DNA from 4 places in the Desulfosporosinus sp. Sb-LF genome. Region 4 is predicted to be linked to each of the others. Evidence: riboswitches for the same ligand, from Rfam matches in the RefSeq annotation. Region 4 holds a riboswitch; each other region holds the start of a gene.
What was found. A riboswitch is a leader RNA that binds a small molecule or an ion and turns the genes downstream of it on or off. The one in region 4 is predicted to bind lysine.
Positions count from the first base shown of each region.

Region 1: linked by a shared signal. The riboswitch ahead of E4K68_RS13415 (ABC transporter substrate-binding protein) and the one ahead of dapA (4-hydroxy-tetrahydrodipicolinate synthase) in region 4 are both predicted to bind lysine.
Region 2: linked by a shared signal. The riboswitch ahead of lysA (diaminopimelate decarboxylase) and the one ahead of dapA (4-hydroxy-tetrahydrodipicolinate synthase) in region 4 are both predicted to bind lysine.
Region 3: linked by a shared signal. The riboswitch ahead of lysA (diaminopimelate decarboxylase) and the one ahead of dapA (4-hydroxy-tetrahydrodipicolinate synthase) in region 4 are both predicted to bind lysine.

Region 1 is NZ_SPQR01000008.1:106,398-110,615, reverse strand. Features, by position in the region: gene chrA (chromate efflux transporter) at 1-68, shown strand, start outside; gene E4K68_RS13425 (amino acid ABC transporter ATP-binding protein) at 187-909, opposite strand; gene E4K68_RS13420 (amino acid ABC transporter permease) at 906-1,589, opposite strand; gene E4K68_RS13415 (ABC transporter substrate-binding protein) at 1,681-2,508, opposite strand; lysine riboswitch at 2,658-2,846, opposite strand; gene E4K68_RS13410 (M20/M25/M40 family metallo-hydrolase) at 3,059-4,218, shown strand, end outside.
Region 2 is NZ_SPQR01000001.1:165,087-169,304, reverse strand. Features, by position in the region: gene E4K68_RS00855 (LCP family protein) at 1-231, opposite strand, end outside; gene E4K68_RS00850 (hypothetical protein) at 513-788, shown strand; gene lysA (diaminopimelate decarboxylase) at 1,378-2,712, opposite strand; lysine riboswitch at 2,827-3,010, opposite strand; gene E4K68_RS00840 (ROK family protein) at 3,104-4,051, opposite strand.
Region 3 is NZ_SPQR01000004.1:177,024-181,241, forward strand. Features, by position in the region: gene E4K68_RS07280 (YojF family protein) at 1-307, shown strand, start outside; gene bshB2 (bacillithiol biosynthesis deacetylase BshB2) at 385-1,056, shown strand; gene lysA (diaminopimelate decarboxylase) at 1,241-2,500, opposite strand; lysine riboswitch at 2,593-2,767, opposite strand; gene ade (adenine deaminase) at 2,834-4,218, opposite strand, start outside.
Region 4 is NZ_SPQR01000001.1:415,539-419,756, forward strand. Features, by position in the region: gene E4K68_RS02055 (TetM/TetW/TetO/TetS family tetracycline resistance ribosomal protection protein) at 1-1,947, shown strand, start outside; lysine riboswitch at 2,064-2,238, shown strand; gene dapA (4-hydroxy-tetrahydrodipicolinate synthase) at 2,324-3,214, shown strand; gene E4K68_RS02065 (DMT family transporter) at 3,637-4,218, shown strand, end outside.

The DNA of each region.
Region 1 (4,218 bases), on a different contig from region 4:
GTTTTACCAAGATCGATACGCTGTGGATCATCATCGCCGGAGCGTTGGTGTCGCTGGTTATTTTCTAACAACACATTTGCCTACGGATTAAAGAATTGAGTAAAACGCAATGTCCAAATCAAAACGAAGGGCCCTGACTCAAGTAGATTTATTCCACTTAAGCCAGGGCCCTTTATGAACAAAAACTTATAACACCTGGTTCAGAAAACGTTTGGTTCTTTCATGTTTGGGATTCCCAAAAAACTCTGTCGGATGCCCTTCCTCGATCACTTTACCTTCGGAAAGCATGAGTACTCTATCCGCGACTTCTTTGGCAAAGCCCATTTCATGGGTCACTATAACCATAGTCATTCCGTCCTTCGCCAGATCTCGCATTACTGAAAGAACTTCCCCGACAAGCTCTGGATCTAAAGCGGATGTTGGTTCATCAAAGAGCATCACGTCCGGCTCCATGGCAAGGGCTCTGGCAATGGCAACCCGTTGCTTTTGCCCACCTGATAATTGTTCCGGATAATGTTCCGCCTTTTCTGCCAGGCCAACCTTCGCTAAAAGCTCTAAACCCTTTTTTCGGGTCTCAGCCTTATGCTTCTTCTTGACGTAGATGGGAGCTTCCATAAGGTTTTCGATCACGGTTTTATGGGGAAAAAGGTTAAAATGCTGAAACACCATGCCCATGTGTTCACGAATCATATTCAGATCGGTCTTATGCGGATTCACAAGCTGTCCGTTTATGCTAATTTGACCGCCATTAGGAATCTCTAAAAAGTTGAGACAACGCAAAAGTGTGCTTTTACCGGAACCACTAGGGCCGATGAGTACAACCACTTCATTATTCTTAACTTCCAGATCAACATCTTGTAGAACCTGAAGACTGCCAAACGACTTTTCTAATTTTGTCACTTTAATCATGCCACTGTCACCCTCCCTGCTTTTGAGGTATCAAGGCGGGCCTCAATCTTATTAAGAATAAAGGTAAAGATCAATACGAGAGCTAGATAGTAAAGTCCCACAACAAAATAGGTCTCAAAGGGCATGTAGTTTTCGCCCTGCGCAGATAAAGCGGTATTATATAGTTCTGTTACTGCGATATAGGCCACCAACGAAGAATCTTTAAGACCTATAATAAACTGGTTCCCCAAGGAGGGAATTGCTCTTTTAAAAGCCTGGGGAAATACAATTCGCCGCATTGCCAAAGGATAAGGCATTCCAAGTGAACGAGCCGCTTCCAGTTGACCTTTGTCAATGGATTGAATGGCCCCTCTAAAAATCTCCGCGATATAGGCCCCTGAATGGATACCTAGAGCTAGTGCCCCAGCCGTAAAATCCTGGAGTACCAAAACGCTGGAAATCCCATAGTATAGAAACATTAGCTGTACAATCAAGGGAGTACCACGAACTAAGCCAATATAAATATCCGCAATTTTTTGTAAAACTTTATTATGAGAAATTTTAAAAAACGCAAAGATTAAACCGATAAAGGTAGCAATAATCAATGAGACCGCAGTCAGAGAAACCGTAATACCAGTCGCCTTTATGAACGCCATCCCATGATGTTGAAAAATTGATGAGATATTGTGTAGGAAATTCATTCGTTTCGACCCCTTCAATATACAGTGCGCGATGAACGCGCACTGTAGTTACTTCAACTTGATTGGCATAAAGACTCTGGAAACTCGACAATTACTTCAAAACGTTATAGCCAAACCATTTGTCACTAATTTTTGCATACGTACCATCCGCTACCATACCTTTGATGGCGTCGTTTAATTTCTTCATGAGTTCTGGATTACCCTTGTTAATACCAATACAAATTTTATCTTCAGTGAGCACAGAGTCAATTGGTTTGAGCTTCAAACCTTGTTCTTTGATAGCCGATATCCCTACAATTTTATCGGTAATGACCGCATCAATTCGACCAGAGGGTAGATCCTGAAGAGCAAAAACGTCACTGGAGTAGGGCTTGATTTTGTCTGTGTACTTTTCCGCAAGGTCTTTCCAAGTGCTAGACTGAATAACTCCGATTACTTTACCTTTTAGATCGTCTTTAGTCTTGATAGTCGTGTTCCCTTCCGCAACAAAGATTTGAGCCCCAGAAATATAGTAAGGATCAGAGAAGTCGATTTGTTGCGCACGTTCTGGAGTAGCCGTCATACTTGCGATAATAGCATCATACTTGTTACCTTTGAGGCCTTGAATAATGGTTTCCCATGGATTCGTCACCGGATTGGGCTTTAATCCAATTCTTTTGGCTACCTCGTTTCCGATTTCTACGTCAAAGCCAACTAATTCCCCGTCTTTTTTATAGTTTAGCGGTTTGTAAAGTCCAGTCATAGCAAAGGTTAACGAGCCTTCTTGAATGGTTTTTACGGTTTGCGCTTGTGTGGTCGGTGTTGAGGCGCTTTCCTTAGCTGTTTGCGGTTTGGAGCCACATCCACTCAGCGATAGTAACATCATCCCCGCTATGGCAATTGCTACAACTTTTTTAACGTTCATTTTAGTTTTTCTCATTTCTTTTCATCCTCCCAAGTTATTCTGATTCTTGCATAACCTTAAACACACTTACAAAAATAAAAATCCCCCTTTTTGTTCGAAGGAGGATTAAGCACAAAGTAAGCACCTGAAAAGGTGACAGTTCATCCCCTGCGCCTAATACCTTCATCGAAGATAGCTCTCCACAGCGGATTGGCATGCCGGCTGTGACAGTCTTGCCCCTATTTGGAAACAATCCCAGCCCCTATACACAGCAACGTATAGAAACTTCGGCAACGTATCCTTTCGTTCACTTTCCATGGCTGTGCTGAGCCTCAAGCAAACTACTTTTATAAGCTGCGACCTCTACCTCACCTGAAAACTAGGCGAGGAAACTTATGGAATTCTAACATCTCGATTATAGTCTGAAATAAAGAGCAAATCAAGACTTGATTTGCTCTTATAAGTATGTATATTATATAATTTAACAGAATTCAACAAAAGTCGATACATAAAGGCTGATGATTTACGACAAGTACCTAGTAGCTTATTTGATGATAGAATGCGCTAAAAAAGGAGAACTATTTATATGTTAAAGTGTCTTGATGATGTATTGAAGATTACCAAAGAATTAGTTAAGGTTCCTAGCGTTGTTAATACTTCTGGTGAAAAGGATATGGCAACTAGCATCCATCATATGTTAGAAGCATTTCCTTATTTTGTTGCCAACCCAGAGCATTTGGTGTTAGCTCGCACTGTTGACGATGAAATCGAACGCTATAACGTGATTGCTTTTGTGCAAGGGACTAAAAAAGTATCGACCGATACAGTTATTTTAATGGGGCATCTTGATACTGTCGGAATTGACGACTATGCCCAGTTAAAAAATGTTGCGTGTAATCCTGAGGCATTAGAGACTGCATATAAGTCGGAAAAACTCCCGGCTATAGTTGAGCAACACTTAAACTCTGACAAATGGCTGTTCGGTCGCGGGGTCTTGGATATGAAAGGTGGCTTAGCCAGTCACATTTATTTGCTAAAACACTATTCAGAACACCCAGAGACCTTAGCCGGGAACCTCTTACTCATCGCGGAGTGCGATGAAGAGGACAGCTCCCACGGCATTCTTTCTGCTTTAAAGGTACTGAAACAATGGAAAGAGAGCTATCGTTTTCGTTATATTGCGGCAATCAACGCAGATTTTGTCTCCCCCAGGTATGATGGAGATAAAAATCGATATATCTACAAAGGAACCGTCGGAAAACTCTTGCCTTCCTTCTTCATTACTGGGAAGGAAACTCATGTTGGTTCTTGTTTCGAAGGACTTGATCCCAATTTTCTTGCTGCCGAACTCACTCGAGAAATTAACTACAACCCGTTCCTCAGTGACAAGGCCTATGGTGAGACACCTGCTCCTCCGGTCTCACTAAAGCAAACAGACTTAAAACCTTCCTATACCGTTCAAACCGCTCTGTCTGCTTACGTTTACTATAACTTCTTTATTTATTCATGGAGCCCAAAAGATGTCCTAGATAAGCTCAAACACCACGCAGAAATTGCTTTTGAGAGGGCTTTAGAGACTTTTATAGAACGTTATAAGGCTTATTGTGAACTAAGTGGGGAAACCTATCAGCCTATCCCTTGGGATGTGCGAGTGTTTACTTATGAGGAATTTCATCAGCAATTAATTGACCAAAACGGCGAAACTTATACAAAACACATGAAAGAATTCACTGATGACCTTTTAAC
Region 2 (4,218 bases), 250 kb from region 4:
GAGCTGGTCTGTCCCTTCAACTCCGGTCACTCCGCCTACTTCAACCTGTCTCTCATCTCCCCCTCCATGCTTAGTGGCTTGAATAATGGCCTGTTTTTCATTTCCCACTACTTGACTCACAAGGACACTACCGCAAACTAAGCTGATTCCAAGAAAAAAACCAAGAAGCATGGGTCTTTTGTATGCCTTGTAGACCCGGAGAATCGTTTTGCTATCTTTCTTTTTCTGCATCCGAGCCCACTCCTTGCAAATACTTTTTCTTTAGCATCAGACAATCTCCGCAGAAATATTCTAGGTTTTAACTAACTTTTTTAGAAAAAAATAACTCCCTCGTCGCTTTTTAAACGAAGGAGCTATTCAGATTCGACACCCACTAGATTCTCTATGAGTCTAAAAACAGGATTTACTCCTTCTTTCAACTTCGCGCCATATAATCTTGCTACATCCATTAATAATAAAGGTAGCACTCAAGAATATTTTACATATAATGTAAATATAAGGAGGGGTCCTACATGTACTTTCTTAAAACAATATTCTCCAAGAAAACTTCAACCCAATTTTTAGACACAATCCCAGCTGAATCCAAAATTACTTCTAACGATTCTCTTGAAAATACTTCTGAACCACTTGATATTTCTACGCCTAGTAATCTTATGAGGAAATTTTTCCACAAACGAACTTCATCCCCTTGGGAATCTCCAGAAAATCCTTATGACAACGAAACTTGGGCACCAGAAACTGAATCTGTGGGGCTCTTCCGCAAACACAGGGTCAATTCTGAGGAGTAGCCTACCTATGCCCATCCATAGCAATAGGTAGAGGCTGTGTCTGATTATGCACGGCCTCTCTTTGTCATAGGATTAAGAAACGAGTTGCCCAAACTAGTAATTTTATCGAAAAGGGGGGCTAACATTGAATCCCGGTCACACCCGTGGCTATACACCGGTATTACGAGGTCCTCTACTCTTCCATCAAAATTCCCTGCCTTCTTCTCCGACAACTCACCCTACTCGCCCTACTCAGCAAGTTTCCGGTCCACAGCCAACAAATTTGTTTCTCCCTCATCCTTCTCCCTATACGCTTCAGTCCAGATTCACTCATCCATCATCATTGCCTGTCTATCCTCAATACCTCCCATACTATCCCGCGGTTCCTAGCCGTTCGGCTTCTTCAATGATCCCTTTCTCTTCTTATACTATTTCTCCCCTTTCTTGTGCACCCACGGTCTCCTCTCGAGGATTATCCCTAATTTTAATTGCAACTCTTATATTAGTTGCTCTTGATCTAGTGATTGTTCGTCCGCAAAGACGATAAACGAAAAAGAGTCCGTAGGCATCATACAACGCACACGGACCCTTTTCTTCATTCCTTATAATACTATCGACTTGCCATTTTCAAATAGTTCAACCGTGCAGGCAAAACATCATTTCGCAGCAAATCCGAATGCGTTTCACGTTTCACGATCACATCTGCATAACCTTCCTCCACGAGAACCACTCCTGGCCGAGTAAGACGATTATAATTTGATGACATGGAATAGTTATAAGCACCAGTACAAGAAACAGCGAGTAGGTCACCAGCTTTGGCTTTAGGTAACTCGATGTCCCAAATTAGCATATCACCTGACTCACAACACTTTCCGGTAACGGAAACAGTTTCGGTTGTTTCTTCCACTGCTTGGTTGGCTAGAACCGCCTCATAACGGGCTTGATACAGCGCAGGCCTCGGATTATCTGCCATGCCACCATCAACTGCAACATATTTTCGAACTCCAGGAATCTCTTTTATAGAACCTATAGTGTACAAGGTAGTTCCGGCCGTCCCGACGATTGAACGGCCTGGTTCAACAATAATTTTAGGACGCGGGAAATTCCGTTTTCGACAGGCATCCTCTAAAGCGTCTTCAACCGTTTTAGCATAGTCTGAAATCTGCGCGGGATCATCCCCAGTCGCGTAATAAATCCCAAATCCTCCACCGAGATTCAATTCCTGAAGAAGGAAATCTGTTCGTCCATTGATATCTGCCATATAGTTAATCATGATCTGAACTTCATGTCTGAAAGAATCTAGTTCAAAGATTTGCGACCCGATATGAGCATGAATCCCTTTGACAACGAGATTGGAGTAGGACAATGCTAAATCAAACGCTCGATCTGCTGTACCATCTGGCAATGTAAAACCAAATTTCGAATCAATCTGACCAGTCTGAATGTACTCATGGGTATGTGCCTCAATTCCCGGTGTTACACGAAGGAGGATATCTACTCGAAGATTCAATTCTTGGGCCAGATCATTTAATACACTCATCTCATAAAAATTATCCACGACAATTCGCCCAACCCCAGCTTTGATAGCCATTGTTAATTCTTCTCGGGATTTATTATTGCCATGAAAATAAATTCGTGCCACTGGAAAATCAGCTTGAAGTGCCGTATAGAGTTCTCCTCCAGAAACAACATCTAAGCCCAGTCCTTCACTATCAATAATCCGACACATAGCCAGCGTTGAAAACGCTTTGGAAGCATAAATAACTTCCGCATTTTCTAAGTCTTCAACAAACGAACGGTAATACTGTCGGCAAATATCCCGCATATGCGCCTCATCCATAATGTAGAGCGGTGTTCCAAATTGTTTTGCCAATTCCACCGTGTCACATCCACCAATTTCTAAATGTCCCTGCTCATTCACTCTTTGTGTACCGTGCAACTTCATTTTTCTTCCTCCCTATTCCTAAAAATCAATCTTACATTCCAAAAAATAAAAACGGCAACAGAAGGAGGTCCTCCGTTACCGTACACTATGCACGCTACAATGACCCTCTTCTCTGTTGGGAGTAGTTCTCCACACGATGACTCTAAGCATCGCGTGACAGTCCTGCAGTTCTTCACTACAGACCCAGCGCCAAAAATTGCGGCTTTTTGGGCTTCGGCGAAATCCCCTTTCCTATGGGTTCATCAGTTTCCGCAACTTTCTCCACAGTACTCTTGTCATTCGCGCCTCTACCACACCTCCAAAGAGATGAGGCATTATATAATTGCCATTAATGATACCAGATTTCTTCAAAGAGGTCAATATTCTCCAAACATTTGTTTTCCCAACTACATTAGGCACCTTTTACTAGACCTAATACTGCAGCTCCAATGGCACCAGCGGAGCTACCAAGTTCTGCTGGAATTATTCGCACGTTATGAATGGGATTGACCATTACTCTTCGTAACATTTCTTGCTGAGCAGGGATAAACAACGCATCCCCTGCTAAAGCCATTCCTCCTCCAAGGACGACACATTCTGGATTAAACAAATTGACAAGATTAGCAAGCCCAATTCCCAAGAATCTTCCAGCCTCTTGGAGCACAGCAACAGCGACCGAGTCCCATTCTCGTGCAGCATCTGCAACCTTAATTCCATCCAGAGGCTCCTTTAAAGCTGTTGGAATATTGAACCTTTGAGCGTGTTCTAGCGCGCATCGTGCATGCCTTACGATCGCTGAACCAGAAGCAAGCGTTTCCCAACACCCTGTATTTCCACAGCCGCATTGCGCCCCACCAACTGGGATAATCGTCATATGTCCAACTTCACCTGCAGCTCCACATGTTCCTCTCAATAATTCCCCTCGTACAAAAATCCCTGAACCAATACCCGTTCCTAATGCAATGCAAATCGAATCATCCGTGCCACGTGCAGCCCCAAATGACCTTTCAGCTAAAGCCATACAACGTACATCGTTTTCCAAGAGCACCGGAACCGCCAAATTCTCTTGGACCGGTGCTATGACATCGACATCGGTCCATCCTAAATTCGGACAATTTCGGGCAATCCCGCGTTCAGCATCTACAATTCCAGGCAGCCCGATGCCTACCGACATAATCAAGGAATCTTGCTGGATCCACACTTGGCTAGCCGTTAACACCTCATGTAATATTTCGGAAGCCCTACGCGCTGGATTTGTCTTCATTCTCTGCTCCCTGATCAATTTCCCATCAGCAGTAACAACTGCGTAAACAATATTTGTTCCGCCTATATCAATGCCCAAATAATGCCTCTCTGTCACCCTAGCCTCTCCCCCTTCGATCAAAAAACCGCCACTTCACTCATTACTTTTACTCGTATATTTATCTTTCCTCACTATATGCAGTTTTCGACTAAAGATTAGGAAGAAACAAGACGGTATTAAATCCTTCGGAATGAAAGAAAAGAGAACCTTTCAGTTCTCAAAAT
Region 3 (4,218 bases), on a different contig from region 4:
TTTTCTCAACCGCGAAGTGTATCTCCACCTTGAGACGACAAACGGAGCATATGCGGTCCATAGCCAAGAGAGTAAGATGACCGTTGGTGCGTATATTCGCAATGGTCGCATCTGCTTTGGACGAGGGATCATCACGGGTGACGGTCCGTACCGCGTCGGACTCAAGACGGAACTCGGCTGGGTTTACGCGGAAGGACTGACCGATTTTGAGATAGAGCAAGAAGCTCAGCTATTGCTTGCCGGTCATGATCAAGAGGGACGACTGGCTGTGTCGATGGAACTCAGTTTTTCTCCGTTTGAATTGTAAACTCGTCGCATCACCCGCTTTATACGGGTGTTTAGAGTTATCAGTGAAATTATGATTAACGTGGGAGGAATCATTCTTTGGAACAACATGTTCTCGTAATTTTCCCCCATCCAGACGACGAAACGTTTGGATGTGGCGGAACCATAGCGCTCTTCGCCAAATCAGGGGTTCCTGTCACTTATGTCTGTGCTACTCTGGGGCAAATGGGTCGTAATATGGGAAAACCGTTCTTTGCTACTCGAGAGTCGCTGCCGAAGATTCGGGAAGCAGAGTTAGCTGAAGCTTGTGAGGCGATCGGCATTCAACGTGTCATTAAACTCGGGTTACGGGATAAAACGATTGAATTTGAAGACCCAGATCTGTTGTGCGATAGGATTGAACGGACTCTCCGGGAGATTCGTCCAACCCTAGTCCTTACACACTATCCTGGCTATGCGGTGCATCCGGATCATAATGCTCTTGGAGAGGTTACGATCCGTGCTATTTCTCGTCTTTCCGTTCATGAGCGTCCTATCGTATATGCCCATGCTTTTGCACGCGACTGTGAAGGAGTGCTTGGACCACCGGATATCGTCAACGATATTTCATCCGTGTCAGAATTAAAGCTGGCTGCGGTGCAGGCCCATCGATCACAATCCCAAATGTTTCTGGCTCGTATCGCGAGTGAACCACTCAGGGAACAGTCCTCCAAAAACCAGTTCAGTCACATGCTCCAGAGCGAATCTTTCTGGACCTATCGTTTTTCGTAAGGCATCCTTAATGTTCATCTTATAGCCAAAACATAAGTATTTTATATGAGTTAAAATCAAAATCACCGAGTTGTCGTAATGTCCTGAGGGAAGCTTAAAATTGTATAAAAAGGCTGCCTTTTTGTGATGCCATAGACATCATTTTGAGACAGCCTCTTTAAATTTCAACAATTCATTTTAAGATTTAATCCTCTAAACCTGAAAAATCCAAGGTAGCAAAAAGGTCTTCAATCGTTTCCGCCCGCCGGATCATTTCAACACTACCGTCCATCTTGAGAAGTAACTCTGCCGAGCGTAATTTACCATTATAGTTAAATCCCATAGCATGACCATGTGCTCCCGTATCATGGATAACGGCAATATCATCAATATCCATTCTGGGTAATGCCCTATCTATCGCAAATTTGTCGTTATTTTCACACAAGCCCCCTGTAACATCATAAATGTAATCACACGGCCAATCTTCTTTCCCCATCACCGTTATGTGGTGATAAGCCCCATAGAGCCCGGGGCGCATTAAGTCGGCCATACAGGCATCTAACCCTACATAATTTTTATATATTTCTTTCTTATGCAATACTTTAGTTACTAAATAACCATAGGGACCCAAGATCATCCGTCCGCTCTCCATGGCGATTTTCAAAGGGTCCAATCCCTTATCCACAATCAATTTATCGTAAGTGCTCTTTATCCCTCTACTTACAGCCTCCAAGCTAACTGGTTCTTGTTCTGGTCGATAAGGGATTCCAATACCCCCGCCCAAATTAACGAATTCAATTCTTATTCCTAACTTCTCGTATATTTCCCCTATAAGCTTAAACATCATACTGGCAGTCTCAATAAAATACTTAGAATCAAGTTCATTGGATATAATCATCGTGTGGATCCCGAAGCGTTCTACTCCCTTTTCTCGGGCAATTTGATAGGCTTCAAAGATTTGAGCCTTTGTTAAACCATATTTAGCGTCAGCTGGTTTACCAATAATCGCATTTCCCCCATCGCGCAAACGACCAGGATTATAGCGAAACGAAATGATTTTAGGCATACCGAGATATTTTTCTAAATAATCGATCTGAGTTATGTCATCGAGATTAATGATTGCGCCTAATTCTTTGGCCTTTTTATATTCGTGAACAGGAGTATTGTTCGAGGAAAACATAATATTTTCGTCAAAAATTCCGGCCTTTTCAGCTAAAATAAGTTCTGCCATTGAACTACAGTCTGCTCCGAATCCTTCCTCACGCAAGACTTTAAGGATATATGGGTTAGGTGTTGCTTTAACTGCAAAATACTCTTTGAATTCAGGTGCCCAACTAAAAGCTTCAATTAACTTACGGGCATTTTTCCGAATGGCCCGTTCATCGTAAATATGAAACGGTGAACCGTATTGCTCGATCATTGTCTCCAGCTGTTCCTTGGTAAAAGGTAATACTTTCTCTGCCACTAATGTTCTCCTCCTATTTCAATGATTTATAAATAATAAAAAAGCAGTCTAAAGAGCGCACTCCTAAACTGCTTAAGTATCTAAGCGAATCTTTAAGAGATAGTGCTCCACCCAACGTCTAGGTGACAGTTATGTACATATTAAATACACAACCAGTAAAAGTCCTTATACCGCAGCCTTTTACTTCGGCAATCATTCCTTTCGGCACACCTCATAGCTGGATCGCTTAGTGTGCTTAGTCTTAATAACTGCACCTCTATCATAATTATCAAGTTGTTATATTATGCAACAATGTTTAAATAAATGTCAATCCATTCTCGTTCGGATGCATTTTTAATCTACAAAAAGCGTTGTAAAACTGTTGTTGTATACATTGATAAGGCCTTTGTCCGTTATCCTAATTTCGGGAATCACAACAAGCGACATCAGCGACATGGTCATAAAGGGCGAAGCAAGCGGGGATCCGAGAGCTGCCCACGCATCGGAAAGCTCACCGAGAGCATTAGCAACCTCCTGCGCAGATAAATCGCTCATTAGTCCGGCTATCGGCATTTTTAAAAGTGCGAGAACCTTTTCACCTTGGACCGCCGTCATGCCACCGGAACATTCAACTAATGTATTCACCGCAAAAGCCATATCGACGTCATTCAACCCCAGCACAATCAGGTTGTGGGCATCATGCGCGTAGGTTGACGCAACCGCGCCCTTTTTCAGACCAAAGCCATGAACAAAACCAACGCTTATTCCACCATCCGGCTTATGCCTGTTAATGACCGCAACCTTGCAGATGTCTTTTTCTGTTGCAAGCTCAACTTCTCCGTTTCTAACCGGCAGAGCTTCAACTATTTCGGTCGTCAGTACATTTGAGTCATGAACGCCGATCACCCTTACCCTTGCGGTCTCCGCGCCGAGGGGTGCTTTGACAATAAAGTCGTCAGGCAAAAAAATCCGGGTTATTTTCACCGAAGTTTTAAGCTGCTCCGGATATTCATAGCCTCCAACAGGCACGATGAGGCTGCCCTTTTCCGCCACAAGCTCCCCGTTAATGATCACTTTTTCAACTCTGACCTGACCCAAGTCGCTCAAAATGTTGATGTCAGCAAAACGGCCCGGTGAAATCGAACCGATATCGCGTTCCATGCCGAAGCAGCAAGCGGTGTTAAGAGTTGCCATCTGTATTGCCGTCACTGGCCGCACACCCATGGAAACTGCGAGGCGAATAATATAATCCATGTGCCCGCGCTTTATGATGGTGTCTGCATGTAGATCATCGGAAACTAGCAGAGCAAGTCTCGTATCAATTTCGTGCTCCGTAATTGCCTTAATCACTTCGGGAAGGTCATCCCATGCAGAACCTTCCCGGATCATTGCATACATTCCAAGTCGCATCTTGGCAAGAGCTTCACGCGCACTGGTAGATTCATGGCAACAATTGATTCCTGATGCAATATAGGCATTTAATGTAGCGCCTGTATCCGTCAGCGGGAAATGGCCTGTTACCGTCTTGCCCGCCTCAAGCGTTTTCTCTACCTTCTCGCAGGTTTGCGGGTCACCACACAAAATGCCGGTATAACTCATCATCTCACCAAGTCCCACAACGCCTTCCAAGTTCATCGTGTTTTGTATATCCTGTGGCGTTATTGTACTGCCTGTATTTTCAAGGCCAGGCGACGCAGGTACACAGGATGGTATGGTTGTAAAAACGCGCAGGGGCGTTG
Region 4 (4,218 bases):
ATATTCAAAATAACCAGAGACGAGCAGGGAAACCGTCTTACGCACATGAAGCTTACAGGTGGAAAACTTAAGGTGAAAGATGTCTTAAGAAATAGCATCTGGGAAGAGAAAGTTAATCAAATTCGTATCTATTCCGGACAGAAATTCGAGGCAGTGAATGAGATAGAAGCAGGTTCTCTATTCGCAGTAACAGGTCTCAGCCAAACCAGACCGGGAGAAGGCTTAGGGAGAGAGGAAGCTTCAAATACACCAGTATTGGAACCCGTACTGTTCTATCAGATTATACTTCCGGAAGGCTGTGACCCAAGAGTGATGATTCCCAAGCTGCGTCAGATTGAAGAAGAGGAGCCGGAACTTCATATTGTCTGGGATGAGCAGTTACAGGAAATACAGGCACAGATCATGGGAGAAGTGCAGATTGAAATTTTACAGAGCCTTATACAAAGCCGTTTTGGTGTTGAGGTAGCCTTCGATGCTGGAAGGATTGTGTATAAAGAGACGATTGCCAATGTAGTAGAAGGGGTAGGGCACTTTGAACCATTACGGCATTATGCGGAGGTCCACCTGTTATTGGAGCCTGGTGAGCCGGGCAGTGGTCTGCAATTTGGGGTAGACTGCAGTGAGGATAGCTTAGGTAGAAACTGGCAAAGACTCATTTTAACTCATCTGGAAGAAAAAGCTCACAAAGGAGTTCTAACAGGGTCAGCGATTACAGATATGAAAATTTCGTTAGTCTCAGGTAGAGCGCACAATAAGCATACCGAAGGCGGTGACTTCAGGGAGGCTACCTATCGTGCAGTGCGCCAGGGCTTAATGGAGGCAGAATCCATATTGTTGGAGCCATATTATGCCTTTCAACTGGAACTGCCTGTGAAAATGGTTGGAAGAGCTATGACTGACATTGAGAAAATGCATGGCACATACGAAATATCACAGACAAATGGCGAGATGGCAGTTCTTGTGGGGAGCGCCCCTGTTATTACCATGAGGAATTATCAGAAAGAGGTAGTTGCCTACACCAAAGGTCTTGGCAGGTTGTTTTGTAGCCTGAAAGGGTACGAACCATGCCATAATGGGTTAGAGGTCATAGAAAATATCGGATATGATTCTGAAAGAGACACAGGAAATCCGACAGCTTCGGTATTTTGTGCACATGGTGCAGGCTTTTTGGTGGATTGGGATAAAGTAAAGGACTACATGCATGTTGAAAGCTATCTTCAGAAAAAAGACGATTTATCGAAAGAAACAGCCCAAAACCAGGCCCCATACAAAGAAGAGAAGTGGATCAGTTTAGATGAGATTGACCAAATTATCAATAACACCTTCTATGCGAACCAAGGGAAGAAGTCTGTCTGGAAAAGACGCAAGACAGCCCTCGAAAGTTATTATGAACCAGTTACCTATGTCGGCAGACAGAAGGAAACCCAAGAAGAGTATCTCCTTGTTGACGGCTATAATATTATTCATGCATGGCCTGAGCTGAAAGAGCTTGTAGATGATAATATGGACGGCGCAAGGATGAAATTACTTGATACTTTAAGTAATTATCAGGGGATTCGAAAATGTCGGATTATCGTTGTATTTGATGCTTACCGTGTTCAGGGGCACCTTGAGGAAGTAATCGACTATCATAATATCCATATGGTATATACCAAGGAGGCTCAAACGGCGGACCAGTATATTGAAAAATTTGCCCATGATAATCAAAAAAAATATAATATCACAGTTGCAACGTCAGACGGTTTACAGCAGATCATTATCAGGGGGGCAGGATGTGCCTTATTATCCGCCAGAGAACTGAAGGCTGAGATCGAAGAGGCTAATAAAAGAATATATCAGGAATATCAGAAAATACAGAGAAGAGACCGTAATTATCTAATGGATGCATTGTCTCCAGAAGCAAAACAGCAGATAGAAGAACAGATTAAAAAAGAAAATGATAAGTAAGCAAATTATGTCGTATACTAATTTTACTTATACGGCACTGGTGAAATACTGTCCAGCACCGCTCTTTGTGCCTCTAATTTGGGCTTGACAAGTATAAGGAATATGAATAGACTAAATAAAATGATAGAGGTGCATCGTACAATCAGTACCCGAAGTTGTTAAGGTTTACGTAAGACCGTAGCTTCGGTGAAAGGTGTAGATGCCGAAGTTGGTCCCCTTTACGTGGGGACTGGCTGGATGAACAAAATAAGATTTGTTCAACTGTCGCGTTTGCGGAGAGCTATCTATATTACAGTATGATTGAAAAATCATATAAGGTAATTTAGTAGCTGATTCCGTCAGCTATTTTTTTTATAAAAGGAGACGTGGAATTAACATGAAAAAGAACACTGTTTTCAAAGGTATCGCCACCGCTCTTATCACTCCTCTGGACGAAACAGGAATTAATTATGAGCAGTTTGGCAAATTGATCGATTGGCAAATTGCAGAAGAGATTGATGCTCTGGTGATTTGTGGAACCACAGGTGAAGCGTCGACCCTAACTGACGCCGAGCACAGAGCAGCAATTACATTTGCAGTTCAGCACGCAGAAGGCAGAGTGCCGATTATTGCGGGCACAGGTAGCAATGACATCGAATATGCGCATGACCTCACTCGTTTTGCCTGCGAAGCAGGTGCGGATGCAATGCTCGTAGTTACTCCTTATTACAACAAGGCTACGCAAAAAGGCCTGATTAAAATGTTTACTCAAATTGCCGACAAAAGTACAAAGCCTATCATTCTCTATAATGTGCCTTCAAGGACAGGTATAAATATTGAGCCTGCAACCTACGAGGTATTAGCTGAACACGAAAACATAGTAGGGATTAAAGAAGCAAATGGCAACATTTCAAAAGTTGTTGAAACGATGGCGCGTGTGCGTGGCAAGCTTGATTTGTATTCAGGCAATGACGATCAGATAGTTCCACTTATGGCGCTTGGTGGAGTTGGCGGCATTTCTGTACTTTCAAACATTATGCCTGCACAGACACGTGAGATTTGCACCCGTTTCTTTAATGGTGACATTGCCGGCAGTGCAGAGCAGCAATGTAAACTTTATACCCTTATAGACGCACTGTTTTGTGAAGTAAACCCTATTCCGGTCAAGGCTGCTATGGCAGCTATGGGTTTCTGCAAGGATTATCTCAGATTGCCTCTCACAACAATGGAGGATACAAACCGTGAAAAGTTGGTCTCTCTTATGAGAACACATGGATTAAACGTTTAAGGAAGGTTTTTAGATTTAATATGGTGAAGTTAATTCGCTCAGGACTTTAGAGATTTGTGCATAAAGTTATGACACATTCTTCTTATAACCCGCAAAAATGCACACTCAAAAATGCAAATACCCCCTTTATTTAATAGCCGAGTGCATCATTAAATTGTATCAAAGATTGCGGTTTAGCCTTATCATCTCAATACATAACTCAACTATTGATGCAATTAAAAGTCCAGCAATACTGGACTTTTCGGCATTTCTGGGCACATTAGGCATCGTTCATAGCGGGGCCTTTTTATTTAAGGAAGGGTGCCCATGACTTTAAAGTGTAATTTGTCTGAAAGGTTTAGACAAGTATCTCTGGCAGCCTAAAAAAAGAGGGACTTCCAAAGAAGTATTATTAGGTTACTACGAAAGGGAAGCAAGAATAAATGACGAAATCATATGTGAAATATATAGTGTCTCTACTCATTTTTGGTTCAAATGGCATAGTGGCCAGTCATATTATGCTAAGCAGTTCTGAAATTGTATTTTCAAGAACCATTATTGGCAGCTTGGTATTAGGACTCGTTTTCATATTAGGGCGGAAAAGACCACAATTTGAGCAAATAAAAAGGCAATGGGTCTATCTGCTGGGTTCTGGTATCTCTATGGGGTTAAGTTGGATATTTTTATTTGAGGCTTATCGGCTAACTAGTGTCAGTACTGCAACACTTGTATATTATTGTGGGCCGGTAATTGTAATAGCAGTTGCGCCTTTCATATTCCATGAAAAAATGACAGTAAGCAAAATGATCGGTATTATCATGGTTGCTTTGGGTATGGTGTTCGTCAACGGTTCGGATTTTTTAACAGAGGGTATGTCTTGGGGACTTATGTGTGGAATAATTTCTGCATTGCTTTATGCCACAATGATAATTTCGAATAAAAAGGTGGAAAAACTTAACGGACTTGAAATTACCCTCGTTCAACTTGTTACTGCCTGTGCAGTAGTTACTCTTTACACCTTGCTG